2 regions of the Shewanella sp. SM87 genome follow, and region 2 is predicted to be linked to the other one. Evidence: predicted binding sites of a transcription regulator. Region 2 holds the regulator's gene; the other holds the start of a gene.
The links. Region 2 encodes sigma-54, which starts transcription at its own class of promoters, with help from an activator protein. Its sites were predicted from a motif close to GTTGGCACGNNNNTNGNNT; they were not measured.

Region 1 (12,125 bases), on a different contig from region 2:
CATCGGTATTAGCATTGGCTAAGTTGTTCGCACGGAGTGCCAGCTCATTCATATTTTGCTTAGCGCCACTCATGGCGACATAAAGGAATTTGTCCACAGACTGCTCCGTCAAATTTTCTACATGACGATATCAAAGCAAGCATTGTGCCAATAAAAATTGATTTTAATTTACTGATAAAATTGAAGAATAAAGAAATGAAGTGAGTTGACGGCAGGATAAAGGCTAAGTGTTGCCACTGGCGGCAACACTTAGTTAAATAAAGTAATGATTAGCGGATTTGTAATACGGTTTGTTGCAGCGTGTTATTCACTTCAAGGGTACGGGAGTTCGCTTGGAAGTTACGCTGCGCCGAAATTAAATCGACCAGTTCAGTCGTCAAATCAATATTCGATTGCTCTAACGCCGATGAACTGATGCTACCAAAAGTTCCACTATTTGCCTCACCCGCTAACGCTGGACCAGAGTTCAAACTAGCCTTCCACGACGTATTACCCACTTGCGTTAAACCTTGTTCGTTAGCAAAACGAACTAAAGCAACCCGTGCTAAAGGCACGGTTGAGCCATTAGAATAACTCGCGGTCACTAAACCATCTTCGCCGATTTCAACGTTAGTTAAGCGGCCTACAGTCGTACCATCTTGCGTCAACTCAGTTGCACCAAAAGGAGCCGCATATTGCGTTGGGGCATTAAACTTGACAGTCAAATCTTGAGTACCATCGGCCCCAGCCCCTAAAACACCCGCACCACTGACGCCTAAAGCCTCAGTCTTGACTATAGCAGGATCGCTACCTGTGTAGACACCAACTGAATTGAACTTGAGGACAGAGCCTTTCCAACCACCAGCAGTTTGAGCCGTGCCCGTTGCATCAGGTGTACCATCGCCAGTGGTATCTGTTTGATAAGTACCAGCAGGACCGGCTAAATCGACTTGCTTTCCATCAACAGCATAGTAAGCCACCCAATTGTTCTCACCATTGTACGAACCATCTTTGGGCTTAACAAAATAAGTGGTCATAATATGTGGCTCACCGAGTGAGTCATAAATTGTCATTGATGTAACGTTATTGTAGGTTTTTGCATCTAGAGGATCGAATGCCGCGGGGTCGAGTGCACTTTCCTTAGCATTTAAGTTCATTTGTAAAGTAACATTCTCAGTCTTTACAGGGCTACCTGCAGTGTCTGGTATTTGTACCGGCTTAGCCGTCGTTAAACTCACTGATGTTGAGTTCCCATCTTTATCCACTGGGAAAGTTTGCAAATAATTACCAGCAGAATCAACCATGTAATTATTTTTATCGACCTTAAATGCTCCAGCACGGGTAAACGAGTGGTCTAATGTACCCAGTTCAGAGGCAGTAACGAAAAAGCCACCACCTTTAATCGCCATATCAAGGGAGTTATTCGTCAACTGTAAGCTACCTTGATGGAATTGCTGTGCCACTTGACTCGTAGCAACACCACCACCGACAGCAGTTTTAGCATTTGAAAAAATAGAATTAGCGTAAACATCCGCAAATTCAGCACGGGACTCTTTAAAGCCAATGGTGTTCGCATTAGCAATGTTATTCGCCGTAGTGTTTAAATCTTTCTGCGCGGCAGAAATGCCACTCAATGCAATGTTAAACGACATAATTCACCTCTACACTTGACTCAATTCATTTATGAGCAACTTACGCCCAATTCGGATACTGCAAAAATTCTTTTATGCAAACTTAGGTTTCAGACACAGCTAACACATCGGTTAACTTGATGCCCATACCGCCTCTCAAGTTAAGAATCGCGCCAGTACTGGCCGTACCGAGAGAAACGCTGGTCACATGAGCATAGGTCGAGACTGGCAATTCTTGGGATTTCCCATCCACTAAACCACTCGCCTTGATCGTATAGTTACCTGCGGTTACAGGGTTTCCATCTTTATCGAGGCCATCCCAGTTAACATCGACATTGCCCCCCTTACTGCCATCAACTTTAAAGGTGGTCACAACTTGGCCTTTCTCATCCTCAACACGTACAGTAACTTCAGGAATTTTAGCTGGCGTGCTAATCACACCTTTTATTGTTGGGCTTTCAGCTGAAATGTTACCTGTATCAGTTGGGATCAACACCTTGCGACCAACAAGTCCTGATGCCTGTAATGCTTGGCTTGATGTCATAACACCGTTTAAATTAACGATTTCCTTATTCAACTTAGTAATACCATCAACCGTCGAGAATGATGCCATCTGCGCAATCATTTGGTCGTTGTCGACGGGCTTAAAGGGATCTTGCATCGATAACTGTTGGCTTAATAACGAGAAAAAGTCATCTTGAGTTAACTGCTGGCTTTTTGCTTCCGGTACTATTGAATCTTTTGGCAAACGTATGCCATCAAGAAACGGATTACCCGTTGAGCTGGTTGATGAATTCGTCGTAACGGCATTTGGCTGACTCTTATTTTGAGCCGTCTGCGCCGACGCTTGGTTAATTTGATTAATGAGGCTCACAGCTTACCTCCTAAGTAACACATGTTATTTACCCATCCCAAGTGTTTGTTGCAGCATAGACTTAGCTGCTTCAGCGACTTGAACATTCATTTGATATGAGCGCGAAGCAGAAATCATATCTGCCATTTCTTCCATGACATTAACATTCGGTTTATAAATAAAGCCGTCCGCATCCGCCATTGGATGATCGGGCGAATATTCTTTCAGTAGTGGTTTATCACTTTCTACAATGCCTTTTACCGCAACGCCTTGAGAAGCTTGTTGCTGACTTTGGGCTTTAGCCATTTCGGCTTCAAAAATGGGATGACGGGAACGATAGGTCTTATCTACACTACTCGAGACGGAATCCGCGTTAGCTATGTTGCTCGCGGTGGTGTTTAGCCTGACCGATTGAGCAGACATTCCCGAGCCAGCAACATCAAATATGCTAAATAAACTCATGATTAATCCCCTCTCAACGCTTTCTTCATGCCACTAAACTTACTGTCTAAAAAACCTAGCGACATTTGATATTCAAGTGCATTTTGCATGAATGCCGATTGTTCCTGTTGGATATCAACAGTATTACCATCACCGGTATCGGGTTGATTTGGCACACGGAACTTAACAAATTGCCCAGTCAACTCCGCAAGCCCAAAATGCTTATCTGGCTCTTGCATTTCAAGACTATTTCGCTGCTGCTGTTGGCCTCGAGCGGCCTGCATTGCCGCAGAAAAATCAACATCGCGGGCTTTGTAATGTGGCGTATCTGCGTTAGCGATATTGCTTGAAATAACTTCAGCCCGCTGCGCTCTAATACCGAGAGTGTATTGATGCACACCCAGTGCATTATCAAAATTGATCGCCATAAAATTGCCTCCTCGTGTTCTCACGAAAATAAAGCAATTCATGTGCCAACATCAGGGAAATTTTGAGAATAACAACAAGGATGAGCAAGTGATGGGTAAAAAATTACCGACAATTGTCGGTAATTTTCTTTAGAGCGGCTGAGTTAAGTCTTTTTCTGGTAATAAATGCCAGGGTTACAACGAACCATATCAAACTCGTCCGTTAAACCAGCGATAGATTCTGATGCACCGAGAAATAAAATCCCTTTGGGATTGAGAGCGGCAGCGAATTGCCGCAAAATTTTTGCCTTTGCCTCTGGTGCAAAATAAATCAGCACATTGCGGCAAAAGATAATGTCGAACTTGCCAAGCAGACTATAACTCTCAAGCAAATTATGCGCTCTAAAGTTCACCAACCGCTTCACATTATCCTTTAACTTCATATTACCTGAAGGTAATGCATCAAAAAACTGACGCTTACGTTCTTCAGATAAACCACGCGCTAATGCCAAACTATCGTACTCGGCATTTTTGCAGCGTTCCAACATGGAAGGAGATAAATCCGTTGCTTGAATCGAAGCACTACCAGCCAAGGCACCAGGCTTCTTCTGTTGATACTCAAGAATAGTCATAGCCAATGAGTATGGCTCTTGGCCTGACGAGCAAGCCGCAGACCAAATTTTAAGCGGACGCCCCAGACGACTGTATTCAGGTAGTAGGACATTATTCAACAACTCAAATGGATAACGATCACGGAACCAAAGGGTTTCATTGGTCGTCATAGCATCGATCACTTCAGCTCTGAGCGCACGCTCAGTAGGCTTCATCGAATGCTTAACCACATCAGATAAGGATGGCAGGTTATATTTGCCCATCAAAGGAGCAAGACGACTGCGCACAAGATATTGCTTATTTTCACCCAGTACGATGCCGCTGTGTTGCTCTAAGAACAACCTAAATTGATTATATTCAGCCTCAGCGAGTGATTTATTTGGCACATTCACATCCTAAATCCTATAGCAAGCACCAAAATCAGTGCGAAACCATCATGTTATAAAGTCGAGATTATAGCGTAAAGCGTATCTAGGTACTAACCTACAGCAATTACAAACTTAAATGCTTATTCACAGCAGCGGCCAATTCGTCGGGATTAAACTTAGCGATAAAGTCATTAGCCCCCACTTTTTGAACCATTGCCTGATTGAATACACCACTTAACGAAGTATGCAGTACCACTTTAATATGCTTAAGCTTAGGATCATCTCGGATTTCAGCGGTCAGGGTGTAGCCATCCATTTCAGGCATCTCAATATCAGAGATAATGAGGGGGATCTCATCGGCCACATTATCCATCTCTTTGGCGATCTCTTTAAGCTTGTCTAATGCTTCGCGACCATCTTTTGCGGTATCAATTTGTAAATTCAATGACTCGAGTGAACGAATAATTTGTTTACGCGCCACGGCAGAATCATCAATAACCATAATATGGTAATGCTGAGTTCTATCGAGGGTTAGTTTTTCATTGGCTTCTTCACTGATAGCCGTTTTAACTGGTGAAATCTCATCTAAGATTTTTTCCACATCGAGAATTTCAACTAATTCACCTTCAATTTCAGTCACAGCTGTCAGATAAGAATAACGACCAGCACCTTGCGGCGGAGGCATAATCGCTTCCCAATTCATGTTGATGATCCGCTCAACAGAACTGACCAAGAAGCCTTGAACACTGCGGTTATATTCAGAAATAATGATGAAACAGTTTTCAGTGCTTGCTAAAGGTTTTCCCCCTGTTGCCGCACTCAAATCAATCACTGAAATGGTTGTTCCACGAATATGAGCAACACCCTTCACATAAGGATTAAGTTTAGGCAAAGTGGTCAGTGGTGGACACTGCAGTACTTCTTTCACCTTAAACACGTTAATCCCAAACCGTTGACGACCGTTTAATTTAAAAAGCAGCAATTCTAAACGGTTTTGTCCAACGAGCTGGGTTCGTTTGTTGACTGAATCAAGAATACTCGACATAACTCTGCCTTGTTGTTCTGTTTATGTTCGGCCCTATAACTCAGTTGAGTATAGGCATATTAATTGCTTAAGTCTTATCTATCGATAAACATAGTCGAAACTGAGTCAATCTTCTGACAGTGATGCAAATTATTATTACAGTGGTCAGCTTCGAACTTAATAAAAGTATAGGTGCATTCTGGCGTTACAAGCTAGTCTCTTCATTATGAAAGTAAATTTAGTCTGTTTTTTTTGTCTTTTCACCCTCTTCATGCCCGCTTTTGCGAGTGCAGAGCCTATTGTCCCCACCGTATCGGCAATCTCAGAATTAGCTAAAGCGCTTATTTCAGAAAAAATATCCGTTCCAGAAAATGCCAAAGTAAATATTTCGCCACAGATGGTTGACGCAAGAATGCTGCCGTCACAATGTTCGTCTCCAATGAAAGTTGAACTGGCTAGCGATAGGGAAATTAGCCGTAATAACACCTTAAAAGTCAGCTGTGATACGCAAGACTTAGCTTACCCTTGGCAAATCTATATCTCGGTTCGGGTGGATATCTTATTCCCCGTTGTTGTCTCAACCGAAATCTTAGCACCAGGCGAACTCATCTCTCCGAGTCAAGTAGAAGTCCGTTACATTGAACAAAATAGCTTGAGAGGTGCCGAATTCGATGACCCGAGTAAATTGGCTGGCGTGCGAGTAAAACGACGAGTAGCAAAAGATAATCCCATATTAAGCAACAACTTATGCTTCGTTTGTAAAAATGATTCGGTCTCTATCTACGTTCGTTCTGGCTCATTCGAGCTAAAAACAGCGGGCGAAGCCCTACAAGATGGCAATAAAGGTGATCGGATCAGAGTCAAAAATAGCAGTTCAAACAAAGAACTAGATGCTATAGTCACAGGCATTGGCGAAGTTGAAGTAAGAATGTAAAATAATCTAAAGCTTTTTTGTAAGCTGCCGATACCCCAGTTAAGAAATCCCGTACACACGACGCTGGAGCCTAAAATGGCAATTGATATTAGCAAACTCAACACTGCAACGACTGCGCAAGTTCGTTCAGGCGCAACGAAAACGAGCAGCGATCAATCTGCTCAAGTTGCTACAAAATCGACAACACCACAGAGAAGCGACTCAGTGGTCATTACGGCCCAGGCACAACAACTTCAAGGAGCTCAGACTAAAATGGCTAGCCTTCCTGAAGTTGATCAAAAGAAAGTAGCCGAAATCAAACAAGCTATTGCCGAAGGTCGCTATAAAATTGACCCTGAAAAGTTGGCTGCCAATATTGCAAGTTTTGAAGCCGAACTTAATGACTTAAATAAAGAGTAACTATGACTGAAATAGCTAAACTGGTAGATCTACAACACGCCCATTTGGCTGTTCTTAAGCAAATCATACTCAAGGAAAAAGGCGCTTTGGTTGACCAAAACGCCGATTTACTGCTTTCCCTTGCTAACGAAAAATCGCAATGTCTGAAAGAACTAAAGACTAATGATGATATTCTGGCAAAACACAGTGATAAATCGCTACTCACTCAGCAAGTCGAACTCGTGCATAAAATGGTCGAGATCAAAGACGCATTGACTGAATGCAAAGAATTAAACGAACAAAATGCCAGTTTAATTGAGATGAATTTAGCGAGTTTAAATCGCTTTGCTCAAGCTTTACAAGCCAGTAGAAACGCCTCCAGCCTCACCTATAACGATAAAGGCAAGACCTCGACTATCTCAAGTTTAGGCAATGATTTAAAGGCCTAACAAGCGCATCACTCCCACTTAGCATTACCTTTTCTAAGCTCTGATTAGATATTAATGTCTTGTACAAAAAGAAAAGCCGCGTAAATACGCGGCTCAATACATGCTGTTGAACATACTCTCAAAAACGCTAGAAATACGTCACTTCCTTCACTCGTTGTGGACGGTTCTGTTGTTGATAAAGCGCCCAAACCTGTGAAAAATCAAGTTCTAACTCAGTGACATAATGCTCGCCTGCTGGATAACTCTTAACGACTCGTGCACCGCGGATCACGCCAGAAACTGACGCTTTGACATTATCGTCCGTCAACATCCAATCACTGACACTGCTGTTTGCCGTTATTTTCTGCCCATAAACTTGTTCCGCTAATTCACGATAAGCCACAATTTTTGATGCCTGCATAGCCATCAACACTCTTTGTGATTGCTCTTTAGCCGGTTGAGTCGCTAAGGGCGCATATCCTATAGCCGTTAACTTAGGAAAACTCGGCGGCGGCACATCTTCCCATTGCACATATCTATCTTTAGCAGCGCAGCCAGTTAGCATTAGCACCACAATAACTAAAAGGTAGCGTTTCATTTTCCATCTCCTAAAACACGCACTTCATTCATACCTGGACTCGCCTGACGATATAAGATGCCATTTTGTGATACAATTTGCTCCGAAGGCTGCATGTAGTTTGCCAACTCTTTTTGAGTCACAAAAGTTTGAGATGCCGATACCACGCGATTGTTACTAATGTTCACAATCCGAGTATTGATCGCCATACCATTGGTTACTACGCTCATAGTCGAAACGACAAGATGCTCAACAGGAAGATCTTTCGACAATTTTTGCCAATCTCGCGTCAAAATAAAATCCCCGTCAGATGTGACTCTCAAGCCATCAGCTAAGTTTAAATCCACCACATTAAACTGAAAGCTATGGAGCGATGTCATTAATCCTTGCTGTAACTGTTGCGCTAACGCATTAGTGCCATTCAAATCACCCACTAATACTGGTGTTGCAACTACGATAGGTTGATCAGAACGCAGAGCATCATTTTGCTTAACGAGCTCAGTCACTATTCGCTGTGCTAAATGGTTAATCACTGCCGTTGGCGGCAACCCATTGCCATCCACTAAACTCGGTTTGGGCGGCGTAACCGGTTTAGCTACACATCCACCTAACATTATCAATGTTAAGGGAATAATCACACGCTTTAGCATTGGATTTACCTCATCTATGGGTGCATTGGCAGTCAAGTGACTCACTTTCTAAGCTTCAAATTTTTAATGAGTAACAAAAACCAGCAATCTTTGGACCAATATTAACCTCAGTCCGACAATATTCTTCTATTACGCAGTATATCGACTGTAACAATGGAAACTTTATCAAAAGTTCTCATACTCAGGCACGAAATTTGCTTTATTGACATATTAGATTAAGAGTCAGAAAACTGGCTCGATTGGTAATATCGCCATTAGCTTAGCGATAAGGATTGAATTGATGCACATACCAGGTTCAGCTTCGCTCATCATTTTGAGCCTTTTACTACTTTCTTTGCCCACCAGAGCCGAATGGATAGAAGCCAGCGGAGAAGCAACTATTATCAATGGTAATACAGCTCAAGCAAGGGAAGAAGCAATTAATCAAGCAGTTAGCTATGCGACATTAAGCACAGGTATTCAAATATCCAGTGAGCAACAAACCTCTAATGGTAACCTCACACAAAATAACTTTGCGATAAATCGCAACGCCCAAGCCATAAACATCCAACTCGTAAGTGAACAAATTCAGGGAAATAAAATATATGTATCCCTACGCCTCGATCTAAATGATGATCCAACACAACAGTGTCCTAATGGCCAATTAAAGGCCGCTATTTTAATACCTCAAACACAAATAAAAGATCGTTCTCAGCTTAGATATGGACAACTTTCAGGCTTTGAAGAGGTCATTTCAGAGGCGTTAGGGAACACTATAGAAGATTACTCTTCAACTGGCTTTAGTCACATCCATGCTAACGAGCGACTCGATATTGAACAAGACCTAGTGGATATTCACGGTTATCGACTCCCAAGCTGGCTCAGTGAAATTACCGACAGCCAATATATTCTTCAACCGCAGATCATTGATATATCGATAGAGCCTGTACAACCCACCTTCTTAGGATTTTGGGATGAAGCTCCGCTAAGGCAATTTCAATTCAAACTCAGCCTCTATCATGGGATCAGTGGCGAAGAGGTCTGGAGCAAAAGCTACAACACATCGGCCCCATGGGAATTTGAAGAACAGGCTATCATTGCTCCCAACAGTAATAGATTCTGGCGTTCCTCCTATGGAAAAAGTATTACTCAATTAATATTGCAAGCTACCCGAGATTTAGACAGCACACTTAATTGCAGGCCATTACTTGGCCAAGTCGTTAGCCGACAAGCAGACAGGATTATATTAAATCTAGGCCGTAAACATGGCATTCGTGTCGGTGATAAATTCCAAGTAGTATTACAACAAAACTTACCCGATAGACTCAATGAAATGCGCGCCGTCGCGACCAAAAGTCGTGCAACGGTAAAAATTGAGCAAGTAAGCGAAGAAAGCGCCACCGCAGTACTTGTAGACCAAAATGCCGCCTACAATGTACAGATAAACGACATAGCGCTTAAGATTTAAGCAACCAAATCATAAGCCTTTTAATCAAAGATAAAACCAGTATAATCACTGTCGTCTCTTCATAGCTCAACAGGATAGAGCAGCCGCCTCCTAAGCGGCCGATCGGGGTTCGAGTCCCTGTGGAGAGACCAGTTCGCAGGCTTCTCTTGATAAATTAAAAATACTTTCAAGGATACCGTTAATGACTGTACTTTTTGATGACAATTTAGAAGTTATAAACAGACGTTGGCCATTACTAAGTCAGGTACTCAACACTGCTTCAGTCTCAGATTTAAATGCCCATTTAGTGCAAGGTCGTGAGCAAACCATTAGCGTTAATGGTATCCAGTTAAGTAGTCGTCATAACCGTATTGCAGAAGCACAGCTTTTAATTGGTCAATTGCCAGGAAATTATAGCAGGGCGACGGTTTATGGCGTCGGTATGGGTGATGTACCCACAATTCTCGTACAAAACTCTACTATAAAACGCATTAACATATGTCTGCTTAACGTGAATCTGTTTGCCCTATTATTGACTTACACCGATCAACGAGAATGGTTAAGCGATCAACGCCTAGAACTGGAATATCAGCCTCAACAAAACCGATTACCGCAACACTATATCGCGATTACACCTGAATTATTACTGAGCAGTGATGAAAATGCTAGGCTGCGTGACTTACTCGCATTTAATAATAACATTACCTATGCCAATAAAAAGCATAACAATGTTGATGCTAAGCTTAAGCAACGGATGATAGAAAATCTTGCTACAATAAAAAAAGACAGTGATGCTGCCGATTTAAGCTCCTACTACCAGCCTAATAAGACCTTAGTTATAGCTACAGGACCAACATTAGAGCAACATTACACCTATCTGAGAGTGCAACGGGCGTTGCCAGAGTCGACTAGACCACTAATGATTAGTGTTGACACTGCATTAAAAGCGTTACTCAATGAAAATATTATCCCTGATATTGTTGTTAGCCTAGATCAACATATGTCACGACAGCTGTTACCAGACAACATCCCCGCCAGTGTGAAACTAGTCTATTTCCCCAAGTCACGACAGGATTTATTGCAATGGTGGCCAGGACAACGTTTTGCCGCCTATTCGCTGAGCCAAGACTATGATGAGTTATACCAACTAGCTCCAAAATTACGCTTATTTACTAATGGCAGCGTAATTCACCCTGCCATAGATTTAGCGGTACACCTAAAAAGTCAAACTATTATCTTATTCGGTTGCGATTTTAGTTATCCGCATAATAAGACTCATGCCTTCTGGCAAGACGGCGAGTTGGGCATATCTATAGCCCATGCAAAAAAACACTGGGTAATGAATGGTTATGGGGAAAAAGTTGCAACTGATCTTAGTTTTCGTGGATATTTACTTGCATTAGAAAATTATATTTATTCTAAACCACATGTAACATTTTATAACGCAAGCTTAGATGGCGCCACCATTAATGGCGCTCCATATCAGGAGTGTAAGTCATGAACAATAAACCAATTGACATACTCACCATGAAATTAATATCTACTGCTAGTAAGTTTCGATTAGGCAATGAAGCCGATGGTTCACATGACTTTGCTCATTGTATAGACCTGCTTAAACCCCTGCTGCCGGAACTAACAAATGCAGTGACTGTTGCACAATTATTTCGTGAGATGCTTGCAGAACAAGAACGCCACGACTGGCTTGCTTTGGCTGACAGTCTTGAATATGACTTACCTCTGCTTTTAAAAGTGTCTTTTAAACCATAATCACACCGCACTTATAGTAATCTGGTCCATTTTTTGCTTTTGTTTATACGTAAGTCGAACTAGATTCATCTTGTTGAATACAAAAATAGGATAAAATTTAGTTCTCTGTACAGTAACTCATATTTTCTGACTCAATTTGGCATAAAAATTCCCAACACCAATAGGATTCCCAATGACGGACATACTAAAATTGATAGGAAGGGAGAGCGCACTTTTCGTATCAGATATCAGCCATCATAATCCCTCATTAAATCAAGAGGTCAATCACTCACGTTTTCTCGTTATCGGTGGCGCTGGCTCTATTGGTCAAGCGGTTGTTAAAGAAATCTTTAAACGCTCTCCACTCAAGTTGCATGTTGTCGATATCAGTGAAAATAATTTAGCCGAGCTGGTCAGGGACATACGCAGCTCATTTGGCTATATTGCGGGTGACTTTCAAACGTTTGCCCTTGATGTCGACTCCATTGAATATGACGCTTTCATCGCTGGAGATGGCCAGTATGATTATGTTCTAAATCTGTCTGCACTTAAGCATGTGAGAAGCGAGAAAGACCCCTTCACCTTGATGCGCATGATTAACGTCAATATTCTTAATACTGACAAAACGATTAAGCAATCGATTGCCAATGGGGTTAAAAAATATTTTTGTG
Region 2 (12,125 bases):
TCACCATAGATTGCACACCGACCACATAAATCTGGCGCACTAATAATGGAAAACCTTTACGCACGCGTGGCCAGCGAAAAATCGCACCCCACAGCATAAGGCCTGCACGGCCAAAACCGAGCACTAGCTCAATCGCGCTGCGGCCTAAGTCGGCAATACTGTCGATTAACTTCACTTGCCAACTCCTTTTGCCATTAATTCTTGCTGGTAATCATTTGCCGGATAATGGAACGGCACAGGGCCGTCCGGAGCACCTTGAATAAACTGTTTCAGCTGCGGATTATCAGCGTACTTTAATTCTTCAGGGGTACCGTGGGCGATGACTTTTTTGTCAGCCACCACATATACATAATCGGCAATGCCAAGCACTTCATCCACATCGTGGGACACCACAATTGAAGTCAGATTCAGTGCATCGGATAACTCACGAATAAGCTTTACTAACACGCCCATCGATATTGGGTCTTGCCCTGCAAAAGGCTCATCGTACATCACCATTTCAGGTTCAAGCGCTATGGCTCTAGCCAATGCGGCGCGGCGTTGCATACCACCGGATAACTCGCTTGGCATCATCTGAGCTGCACCACGTAAACCTACGGCTTCAAGCTTCATCAGCACGATAGTGCGAATAATGTCTTCAGGCAGTCCAGAATGTTCACGCAGTGCAAACGCCACGTTATCGAACACATTAATGTCGGTAAACAGCGCGCCACTTTGAAACAGCATGCTCATCCGCTTACGCAGACTAAATAATTCATTGCGACTCACGCCATGGATATCGTGACCGTCGAATAACACTTGTCCATGGTCAGGCGTTAATTGGCCGCCAATCAATTTCAACAGGGTCGTTTTGCCTATGCCGCTCGGCCCCATGATCGCCGTCACCTTGCCCCTTGGAATGGACAGGCTAATATCTTCATATATCACACGCTGACCGCGGCTAAACCCCAAATTACGGATCTCAACCAACGGCGTTTGTTCTTGAGTCATGCTTGATTCCGACATTTGCAAATGAGGTGATCCTAGTCTTCCGAGACTGACCAATCGAAGAGCCGCAAATTGTACGTAATTGCGCTTTAACCTACAACCGAATCGACACTATCGCCCTGCGATACTTTCAATTTGCCTCATTTACAGCGAAAATGCGCCCTAAGTTTTCACTCTGCACAGGTAAAATGTTACTTAATGTTTTCAACCTAGTTGCAGAATTGGCAGTATTGGCTAATTCGTTCGCACTTAGCTCACTCTTTGCCCACTTTTATCGGGGAGAGTCGATACGCAATTGCGCAATAGAGGCATCCCATAGGGTAATACCCGCTGCGATATGGAATAAATCCATTGAAATAAACGACAAAGACGATGATATTGCTCAAGACCTTCTGCCGCTAAACACGTTATTGTGCGTGAATAGCTAACGCAGCTGAACTTGACGAGTCGGATCAATCGCTCTAGCCTGCCGCAATTGTTTTGCTGTTTTCGGTAATAAACCACAGTAAGACATAAGCTAAATTGTCTGAAAACAAACTAATACTTGGCAGAAAGCCTATTACATATCATCTTTATCGCGTACCAAATTGTGCTATTCCAATCCCATCAATGGGGCGATAAAGACAATGCAAAAAGAGAGATAGACATGGTAGACAAATCACAACTGCGCCAATGGGGTTGTAAAGTTATCGACATTGAAAAGTCAGCCCTAGACAATCTTTATCAATATGTTGATTCGGCTGAATTTGCAGAAGCTTGCGAGTTGATCCTCAACTGCACAGGCAAAGTGATTGTCATGGGAATGGGCAAATCGGGCCATATCGGCAATAAGATTTCTGCCACCCTCGCCAGCACAGGAACGCCCGCATTTTTTGTGCATCCGGGTGAAGCCAGCCACGGCGATCTGGGTGTATTGGCCGATAACGATGTGATTTTAGCGATTTCAAATTCCGGTGAGTCGAGCGAAATCCTCACCTTAATGCCGGTCATCCAACGTATGGGCGTGCCCGTTATCGCGGTAACAGGTAAACCCGAATCGAACATGGCGCGATTATCTAAAGTGCATTTATGTATTGAAGTCCCAGAAGAGGCTTGCCCACTTGGACTTGCCCCCACCTCAAGTACCACAGCAACCTTAGTGATGGGCGATGCCATCGCCATTGCGCTGCTGCAAGCAAAAGGCTTTACCCGTGATGATTTTGCTATGTCCCATCCCGGCGGTGCATTAGGACGTAAGTTACTGTTAAAAGTCTGCGATGTCATGCATAGCGGTGATGACTTACCGCTCGTCAACCACGATATTTGCATCACAGAAGCTCTGTACGAAATCTCCAAGAAAGGCTTAGGCATGACGGCGATTATTGATGATCAGCGCAAGCTGGTTGGTATCTTCACCGACGGTGATTTACGCCGCGTTATTGATGCCGAAGTGAATTTACGCACGACGCCCATTGCCGATGTGATGACCCGTAACTGCGTCACGATCACGGATAATGTATTGGCCGCCCAAGCGCTGCAAGTGATGGACTCAAAAAACATCAACGGATTAATTGTTATTGATAAAGACCGCCATCCTATCGGCGCTCTTAACATGCTAGACATGGTTAAAGCAGGAGTCATTTAATGCCACAGCAAGGATTTTACGGCCCAATCAGTGATGATGTGTGGCAACGCGCACAAAAGATTAAACTGTTAATCTGTGACGTCGATGGGGTGTTTTCCGACGGCCGTATTTACTTGAGTAATAGCGGCGAAGAGCTCAAAGCCTTCCATACCCGCGATGGTTATGGCGTGCGCTCACTCCTCACCAGCGGTTTCAACCTCGCCGTGATCACAGGACGTCAATCCAAAATCGTTGAAAACCGTATGACAGCCCTTGGTGTTACCCATATTTACCAAGGCGTAGACAATAAGTTCGAGCCCTATGAAGCATTGCTCGCACTTTATGGTGTCACCCCAGAAGAAGTGGCTTATATCGGTGATGATATTGTCGATCTCCCCGTGATGAATGTCGTCGGTTTAGCGGTCAGTGTTGCTGACGGCCACCCCTATGTACGCCAACACGCCCATTTTGTGACTACGCTCAATGGTGGCCACGGTGCACTGCGTGAACTCACAGATCTGTTACTCCTAAGTCAAAATAAATTCACTTCGGCCCATGGAATGAGTATATGAGTCGTGTGACACTCGCGATTATCGCTTTTTTTGGAACCGCACTAGCGCTTTACTGGCAGGTCCAGAACAAACACAGCGGTGATTCCGATAACAGAGTAAAAGATCAAAATACCCCAGATTTCATCGTTGAAGATCTGCGCAGTGTTGAGTTCAATGAGCAAGGACTAGTGAATAGCCGTGTGACGGCGAAACACATGGAACATTATGATTCAACGAATCAAACTTTCTTTACTCAACCTGTTTATCTTGTTTATCCAGACCAAGGTAAAGCACAATGGCAACTCAGGGCAGATCAGGGCAAGCTAAACAAGGAAACTGGCAAGGTTGTATTAGAAAATAATGTTATTATCGATGCCATTAGCCCAGAAGAACCGATTCAGACCTTGTCCACCAGTTATCTGGAACTCGATCTCAACACTATGATAATGACCTCTGACCGTACCATTTACGTCACAGGGAAAGATTTTAATATTCAAGGCCAAGGCCTTTATGCCGACCTCAACGCGCAAGAAGTGCAATTGACCAGTCAGGTAGTAGGAACATATGAAGCAAAATAACGTATTACTTGCCAGCCTAATGCTAATTATGAGCATGAGTGCTTTTGCGAAAGTCGGCGACTTAAAGCAAGAAGTCACAATTAAAGCTGTGAGCCAAACTGCGGATATCAAAAACAACCAGATCATCTTCTTTGGTCCGGTGGAAGTTACCCAAGGCTCAATAAAAATCCAAGCAAATGAACTGCGTGCATTTTCCGCTGAAGGTGAAAATAGCAAAACTTTGGTCGCCACAGGCAACCCTGCTACGTATAGCCAAATATTAGACGATGGCCGTCCTGCATCGGCCAGCGCGAAAGAAATTCGTTACGATATGGCAAGCCGCACCTTAACACTGAAAGGTATGGCGTCATTAGATCAAGCAGGTAGCCAAGTTACAGGCAATTTAATCCGCTATAACATGATTCAACAGAAATTGATGGCCGAAAGTACTGGCAGTGGTGACGATCGCGTGATCACTATTATTCAGCCTGAAAACTATCAAGATGATGCTAAATCAGACGCTCCGGCGGATAAACCTGTAAAAAAGCAGGACTCTAAATGACCCAAATCACCTTAAGAGCACAAAATCTGGCGAAAAGTTACAAGAGTCGCCAAGTGGTTAAAGACGTCAGTCTGACGGTAAAAACCGGTCAAGTCGTTGGCCTACTCGGTCCAAACGGTGCAGGTAAAACCACGACCTTTTACATGGTTGTCGGGCTAGTGAAGAGCGATAAGGGACATATCTTTATCGACGATGATGATTTAACCGCAGATCCTATGCATCTACGTGCCCGCAAAGGCATAGGTTACTTACCGCAAGAAGCCAGTATCTTTCGTAAGCTAACTGTTCATGACAACATCATGGCCGTACTGCAAACTCGTAAAGAACTTAAAAACGAAGAACGAGAAGAAGAACTAGAACATCTGCTCGAAGAGTTTCATATCACCCACATCCGTGACAGCCAAGGCATGTCATTGTCGGGTGGCGAACGTCGTCGCGTCGAAATTGCGCGGGCTTTAGCCGCTAATCCTAAGTTCATTTTGCTCGATGAACCGTTTGCCGGCGTCGATCCTATTTCGGTTATCGACATCAAGAAGATTATCGAACAACTCAAAAGTCGCGGCCTTGGCGTACTGATCACAGACCATAATGTCCGCGAGACATTAGATGTATGTGAACATGCTTATATTGTGAGTCACGGAAACCTGATTGCCGAAGGAACTCCAGCAGAGATCTTAGACAATCAGCAAGTTAGGGCTGTGTACTTAGGTGAACAATTCAGGCTATAGTTAATCGAGCGAAGCCAATGGAGGCAATTTACACCGCCATTGGGCTTCACTCAAAATGATAATAAGCGACCTCATCCAACAATAATAACGTAGGGATCAGCGGTAACATGAAAGCGTCACTCCAGCTCAAACTGGGTCAACAGTTAACCATGACGCCACAACTACAACAGGCTATACGTCTGTTGCAACTGTCGTCATTAGAACTGCAGCAAGAGATCCAGCAAGCATTAGATTCTAATCCCCTTCTCGAGCTGGAAGAGGATCAATTCGACGCCACTAAAACCCCTGTAAACCAAACGCTATCCGATACGGATTTCAGTGAATCTAGCACTCTGCCACCAGAAAAAGACAGCTCCACCATAGACACGGCAGAGTCGCTAACCAAAGAATCCATGCCCGATGAGCTCCCCATGGACACCACATGGGATGAAGTGTTTACCGCCTCCCCAAACTCAGGCCCCGGCGGCAGTCGTGAAGACGATATGCCCTTCCAAGGCGAGACCAGTGAAGGTTTGTACGAACACTTAGAATGGCAAAAAAACCTCACGCCGTTTTCTGAAACCGATTTAGCCATTGCCACCGCCATTATTGATGCCATCGACGATCAGGGCTATCTCACCCAAAGCACTGAAGAAATTCTCGAAGCCATGGGTAATCCTGAAGTTGAGCTTGACGAAGTCGAAGCCGTACTCAAGCGCATTCAGCATTTTGATCCCATAGGCGTTGCTGCACGCGATTTAAGTGAATGCCTGCTGATCCAACTGTCGCATTTCGCCGCTGATACTCCCAACCTAGAAAACGCCCGCATGCTGATCAAAGATCATTTAGATCTGATCGCCGCCCGTGATTTTAGGTTATTGATGCGTAAGACTAAATTAAAAGAAGATGAATTAAGGGATGGTATAGCACTCATCCAAACCCTCAATCCTCGCCCAGGTTTGTTGATCACGCCCAATAATGACGAATACGTTATCCCAGATGTGTCTGTGTCGAAGAAAAATGGCCGCTGGGTCGTTGAGCTTAATCCTGACTGCATGCCCAAAATCAATGTAAATCAACATTATGCTTCTATGGCACGCAGCACAAAAAACCAAGCCGATAGCCAATTTATTCGCGGCCATCTGCAAGAGGCTAAATGGTTTATTAAGAGTCTAGAAAGCCGTAACGACACTTTGCTTAAAGTTGCTAATTGCATAGTGCAATATCAGCAAGGTTTCTTTGAGTACGGTGAAGAAGCCATGAAGCCTATGGTGCTTAACGATATTGCCGAAGCGGTAGAAATGCATGAGTCCACCATCTCACGGGTCACAACTCAAAAATACATGCATACCCCTAAGGGACTTTTTGAACTAAAATACTTCTTCTCTAGCCACGTCGGTACTGACGATGGTGGTGAGTGCTCATCCACAGCAATCAGAGCCTTTATAAAGAAACTGGTGGCAGCGGAAAACCAGAAAAAACCATTAAGCGATAGCAAGATGGCACAACTTCTGGCAGAACAAGGGATCAACGTAGCCCGCAGAACCATTGCGAAGTACCGAGAGGCTATGCTTATTCCACCTTCTAATCAGCGTAAAAGTTTATAACCTACAGTGGATATCGGAGGACGTTTCTATGCAAATAAACCTAAGTGGACACCATGTCGAAATTACCGAATCGTTACGTGCATATGTAGAAGAAAAGTTTTCAAAACTTGAACGCCATTTCGAACAGATCAATAATGTGCACGTTGTGCTCAATGTTGAGAAAATGCAACAAATTGCTGAAGCGAGAATAAACCTCATAGGTGGTGAAGTTTTTGCTACTTCAGAGCATGCTGACATGTATGCCGCTATAGACGCCCTGATTGACAAGCTTGACCGTCAGGTTATTAAACACAAAGAGAAGTTAACAAAACACTAATAATGGAACTTTGTACCATACTGCGGCCGGAGTGCACTACCTGCGCCACTCCGGGCAGCAAGAAAAAGGTACTGGAACTCATCAGCGACTTAGTCGCTGCCCAGTACCCGACCCTCTCATCTCAAGAGATATTCGAAAGCCTAGTGGCGCGCGAAAAGATGGGGAGCACAGGTATAGGTAACGGCATCGCCATTCCACATGGTCGACTAGCCGATATAGATCAGCCCATTGCCATACTAATTAAGTGTGAAGAGCCGATAGCATTTGATGCTATCGATAAGCAACCTGTTGATATTTTATTTGCACTACTGGTGCCTGCAGACCAATGTCAGCAGCACTTAAGTACCTTGTCTTGCATGGCCGAAAAGCTGAGCGACAAGCAAATATTAAAGCAATTACGCAAGACGCATGATGAAACGGAACTCTATCAGGTAATCACTGGATGAAACTGGTCATAGTGTCGGGCCGCTCAGGCTCAGGCAAATCTGTCGCCCTTAGGGTACTCGAAGATCTCGGCTATTATTGTGTCGATAACCTTCCCTTGCCATTGATTGGCAGTTTGCTTGAGCAACTCAAAGGCAGTAACGATCTCGTCGCCATCAGTGTCGACGTGCGTAACATGCCTGAGCAGGATAAGGTCTTAGTGAAACAACTCGCTAGCCTACCTCCAGATACTGAGTTAACGAGCTTCTTCCTTAACTCCAGCGATAAAATTCTGCTCAAGCGTTACAGCGAAACCCGCCGTTTGCATCCTTTGTCGAAGAGCCGAGTCTCTTTGCAAGAAGCGATAAAGCTGGAGGGAAAACTGCTCGAGCCTATGTCAAAACTGGTCGATCACTACATAGATACGTCGAATTTGAATATCTATGATTTAAGCGACCAAGTCAGACAAATTCTCCTTGGTAGTGTCGATAAAGAACTCGTGATCAACTTCGAGTCCTTTGGCTTTAAGCACGGAATGCCCACCGAAGCCGACTTTATGTTCGATGTGCGCTTCCTGCCCAATCCCCACTGGGAGTTGGCACTGCGACCATTGACTGGTTTAGATGAACCCGTAGCTGAGTTCTTAAATCGCCAACCACTGGTCAATAAGTTCATCTGGCAAATCGAAAATTTACTGGAGACTTGGCTGCCGCACCTCGAGCGTAACAATCGCAGTTATTTAACTGTGGCCATTGGCTGCACAGGTGGACAGCACAGATCGGTTTACGTCGCAGAGCAATTGGCAAAACGCTTTAGTAACGGTAAACATAAAGTTTATGCCCGTCATCGAGAGCTCAATAATGCCAAAGCTTGAACGTCAGATAACTATCTGTAATAAGCTCGGTTTACATGCCCGTGCCGCCACTAAGTTGGTGGTACTGGCTTCCGAGTTTGATGCGACCATCACCTTAATCCAAGGCGATAAACAAGCATCGGCCGCCAGTGTACTTGGCTTACTGATGCTTGAAACTGGTATGGGTAAAACCATTAAGCTGATCGCCGAAGGCCCAGATGCAGAGCCGGCTCTCGATGCCATTTGTGCCTTAATCGACGCTAAGTTTGACGAAGCCTGTTAGTTTCACTTCACACTAAGCACTTCATCGTTAGTTTCACTTCATGTCTAGTTTAAAAAACTTGCCATTCACACATGGCAAAACATTTGTCGCTCGACGATACAAGCCACTGGCGATTACACTAGCGGTCATTGCGCTGGCGCTGGCCTTAACCTTACCTTAGCCGTCTTAATCTATGTCATCGACTGACGCTTAGTCACCGCTAAATCCTAGCCCAACACTAAGATCTCAAACCAATTTGCCGCACAATGGAGGACAAATGCCCGTAGATAATGCAGAAAACGATCACACCGGACATAGTCTTGACCAGTTAAACCAAGCGCTTAGCAGCGGCATGTTCGTACACGTGCGTAATATGCTGCAAAAAATGGCCGCCTCAGATATCGCGCTGATCTTAGAATCATCACCGCCAAGTGCCAGACAAGTATTGTGGCAGCTCATCGATCAGGAACAAATAGGCGACATACTCGATGAGTTGAGTGAAGAACTCAAAGACCCACTTATCCGCAGCATGAGCCCTGAGCGAGTCGCGAAAGCGACAGCAAGCATGGACACCGACGATCTCGCCTATATTCTGCGAAGTCTACCCGACGCAGTTTACAAACAAGTGCTGCAGTCGATGACGGAACAAAATCGCCTGAGGGTAGAACAAGCCCTATCTTATCCAGATGAGACCGCCGGCAGCTTGATGAACACAGATACAGTCACCTTAAGACCCGATGTGAATATCGATGTGGTGCTGCGCTATCTTCGGCAAAGGGGCAACCTACCCGATACCACAGATACCTTATATGTGGTCGACAAACAGGACAAAGTCCTTGGCGGTGTTAGGCTGGCAGATCTGCTGACTTGCGCGCCAAGCACCACAATTCGCAATATCATGGATCCCAATATTCAAAGTATTCCTGTGAGCATGTCCGACAGCGAAGTCGCGCAGAAATTCGAACGCAATGACTGGGTATCGGCACCTGTCGTCGACAGTGATGGTAAGCTGCTCGGGCGTATCACAATCGATGACGTAGTCGATGTTATCCGCGAAGATGCTGAACATTCCATGATGGGTATGGCGGGGATGGACGGAGATGAAGATACCTTTGGTCCTGTGCTAAAAAGTACCCTACGTCGCTCGCTCTGGCTCACTATAAACTTATTCGCCGCCCTGCTCGCCTCGTCGGTCAGCAATATGTTTGAAGGCACTATTGAACAATTTGCCACTATCGCCATCCTAATGACGATTGTCCCTAGCATGGGCGGTGTTGCCGGTAATCAGACCTTAGCGCTCGTGATCCGCGGTATTGCTTTAGGCCATATCGGCCAAAGCAACGCCCGCTGGCTTATCGGTAAAGAGCTATCTATTGGTTTTCTCAATGGCTTGATGTGGTCTATTTTAGTCTTTGTCGCCGTGTGGCTATGGAAGGATGATATGGCACTGGCGGGATTAATTGGTAGCGCTATGCTGATCAATATGACAGTAGCTGGGCTTGCAGGTGCGAGTATTCCATTGATTTTAAAACGACTTAAAATCGATCCTGCCCTCGCTGGCGGTATGGTGCTCACCACAGTCACTGACGTGGTTGGCCTGTTCGCCTTCCTCGGGTTAGCGACGCTCTACTTGATGAACTAACGCTTTAACAGTTTAAGCTAACCACAGAACGGCACTCCAAAGGTGCCGTTTTTTATCCCACTGGAAAACTAAAGAAGGCTATTTTGCCGGAGGTTGAAAACCATAACTGCTCAGAATCGCTTGGCCTTTTGTCGATAGAATAAACTCGGCTAACGGCTTAGCGGCAGTATTAGCGCCTTGCAAAACCAGTAAACCATAGTCGGCACCCACGGCGAGTTCCTGCGGTAAGTCTATGATTTGTAAACTCGGCACTTCTTTTTTAGCCAGCACAGCATTAGTGCAATAGGTTAAAAAGATATCCGCTTGCTTGTTTTCCATCACCCAGCCATAGGGGTTGCGATCTTTAGGCGGTTTAACGCTCTCAGGGCCGCCCGTCAGTTGTAATGCCTTGGTCTCTAACGCGGCTTTCGCATTGGGTTTTACCGCTTCGGCCTTAGCAAAAACGGCCCAGGCATAATCACCCGCGGGGTCGGCTTTCGGGGTTGAGGTGCCGACTTTAACCTTAGGATCTAACAAGGTATCGAGTAACGTCGCACTCGTCACCTGAACTGTGTCTTGAGCAACAGCGCAGAGTTGATTACGGGCAAACATTTGCACCGCTTCGCCCTGACCCGAATCCACTAATGCCTGTGGATGTTTCATATTCGCCGAGGCAAAGATATCGACTTTCTCGCCCTCTTGAATGCGCTTTAACAATAAACCTGAGGGCGCATATTGCGCTACAACACTTATTTGCGACTGTGCTTGATAAGCAGCAATAATATCACTCATCGCAGCCTTTAAACTGCCTGCGGCGCGCAGTTCTATCGGCGTGACTCCTGTGGTCAATTCGGCTTTCATCGGCACTCCTTGTACAGCAGTCACCATGATGACAGGACTTAAACTCAAGGCTACTAACACATTTTTGCTTATCATAGTCATATTCTCCTTTAGGCACTAAAAGTCATTCTTGTGACTTATCCCCATACAGAACGTGAAATCGATAAAGGGATCAAGCTGAACTCATCCCAAGGTAATTAGCAGTGATATGTTTGTGGTGCAGGTCACTCAAGGTGCGCTTCATAAAGGACAAATTGTCTAATTGAAGCCCGGCAAGCTAATCACTCAATTAGCCCACCACTGAAAACAAAAAAGTCGCCCCAGGCGACTTTTTCAGCGAGAACTTTGTGCTTAGACCAGACTATTTACCCGTTGGTATTAGTACGATCTCAACGCGGCGGTTTTGTGCTCGGCCATTTGCATTGGCATTTGATGCAATAGGACTCGCTTCACCCATACCTTTTGATTTTACACGGGCAGAGGCAACGCCTTTACTCATCAAGTAATTACCCACTTCGCTAGCACGGACCTGTGACAGACGTAAATTGTAAGAGTCTGAACCACTGCTGTCGGTATAACCTAATACGTTAAGCTGCGTTTTGCTGTATTCCTTGCCCACAACCGCCACTGAGTTCAGCACGCGTTTAGCCCCGTCACTTAACTCGGTTTGATCTACGCCAAAGGTCACTTCATTAGGCATATTCAAAATGATGTTATCGCCGTTACGGGTCACACTCACGCCCGTTGAGGCTAATTGTTGGCGTAATTTAGTCTCTTGCACATCCATGTAATAACCAATACCACCACCGACTGCGGCGCCCGATGCAGCACCAATTAAAGCACCTTTACCGCGGTCGCTCTTGCTCGAAGATACCACCCCAATTGCGGCACCCGCGACGGCACCAATCAATGCGCCACTGGTCGCTTTAGCGGTTTGTTCTTCGTTTGAATAGGGATTGATTGTTGTACAACCCGATGCAACTAGCGCGGTCGTCAATACCACTATGGCTAACAGGGATGGTTTAGATTGCACTGCCTGAAAACACTTCATCATTTATAACCTCTTTATATGATTGATGACTGTGAATACCGCTCAAAAGGGCAAGAAATATCACGTCCATTAGGTAATACGAATGACCTAGGGATTGCCACAAAGCAGGCAGTATATAAGCAATTGCGCTGGAGACAATCCTTTATCCATCTTCAATTATGCTAATCCAGATTTTAGTCAGCAAA

Region 1: a site for sigma-54 is predicted at 8,464-8,482, ahead of L5M11_RS01025 (flagellar assembly protein FlgT). Genes of this name have one in related genera too.

What each region holds. Positions count from the first base shown of each region.
Region 1 covers NZ_JAKKSC010000001.1:206,948-219,072, forward strand. The annotation lists gene flgF (flagellar basal-body rod protein FlgF) at 1-97, opposite strand, end outside; gene flgE (flagellar hook protein FlgE) at 270-1,631, opposite strand; gene flgD (flagellar hook assembly protein FlgD) at 1,714-2,484, opposite strand; gene flgC (flagellar basal body rod protein FlgC) at 2,509-2,925, opposite strand; gene flgB (flagellar basal body rod protein FlgB) at 2,928-3,332, opposite strand; gene L5M11_RS00990 (CheR family methyltransferase) at 3,476-4,315, opposite strand; gene L5M11_RS00995 (chemotaxis protein CheV) at 4,416-5,336, opposite strand; gene flgA (flagellar basal body P-ring formation chaperone FlgA) at 5,542-6,249, shown strand; gene flgM (flagellar biosynthesis anti-sigma factor FlgM) at 6,325-6,648, shown strand; gene L5M11_RS01010 (flagella synthesis protein FlgN) at 6,651-7,076, shown strand; gene L5M11_RS01015 (LPP20 family lipoprotein) at 7,204-7,653, opposite strand; gene L5M11_RS01020 (FlgO family outer membrane protein) at 7,650-8,282, opposite strand; gene L5M11_RS01025 (flagellar assembly protein FlgT) at 8,563-9,729, shown strand; tRNA gene L5M11_RS01030 (tRNA-Arg) at 9,785-9,860, shown strand; gene L5M11_RS01035 (motility associated factor glycosyltransferase family protein) at 9,911-11,209, shown strand; gene L5M11_RS01040 (hypothetical protein) at 11,206-11,475, shown strand; gene L5M11_RS01045 (UDP-N-acetylglucosamine 4,6-dehydratase) at 11,648-12,125, shown strand, end outside.
Region 2 covers NZ_JAKKSC010000006.1:119,329-131,453, forward strand. The annotation lists gene mlaE (lipid asymmetry maintenance ABC transporter permease subunit MlaE) at 1-175, opposite strand, end outside; gene mlaF (phospholipid ABC transporter ATP-binding protein MlaF) at 172-990, opposite strand; gene L5M11_RS06865 (KpsF/GutQ family sugar-phosphate isomerase) at 1,634-2,611, shown strand; gene kdsC (3-deoxy-manno-octulosonate-8-phosphatase KdsC) at 2,611-3,162, shown strand; gene lptC (LPS export ABC transporter periplasmic protein LptC) at 3,159-3,719, shown strand; gene lptA (lipopolysaccharide transport periplasmic protein LptA) at 3,706-4,260, shown strand; gene lptB (LPS export ABC transporter ATP-binding protein) at 4,257-4,988, shown strand; gene L5M11_RS06890 (RNA polymerase factor sigma-54) at 5,096-6,574, shown strand; gene hpf (ribosome hibernation promoting factor) at 6,603-6,890, shown strand; gene ptsN (PTS IIA-like nitrogen regulatory protein PtsN) at 6,893-7,336, shown strand; gene rapZ (RNase adapter RapZ) at 7,333-8,187, shown strand; gene L5M11_RS06910 (HPr family phosphocarrier protein) at 8,174-8,449, shown strand; gene mgtE (magnesium transporter) at 8,706-10,070, shown strand; gene L5M11_RS06920 (molybdate ABC transporter substrate-binding protein) at 10,149-10,985, opposite strand; gene L5M11_RS06925 (OmpA family protein) at 11,251-11,940, opposite strand.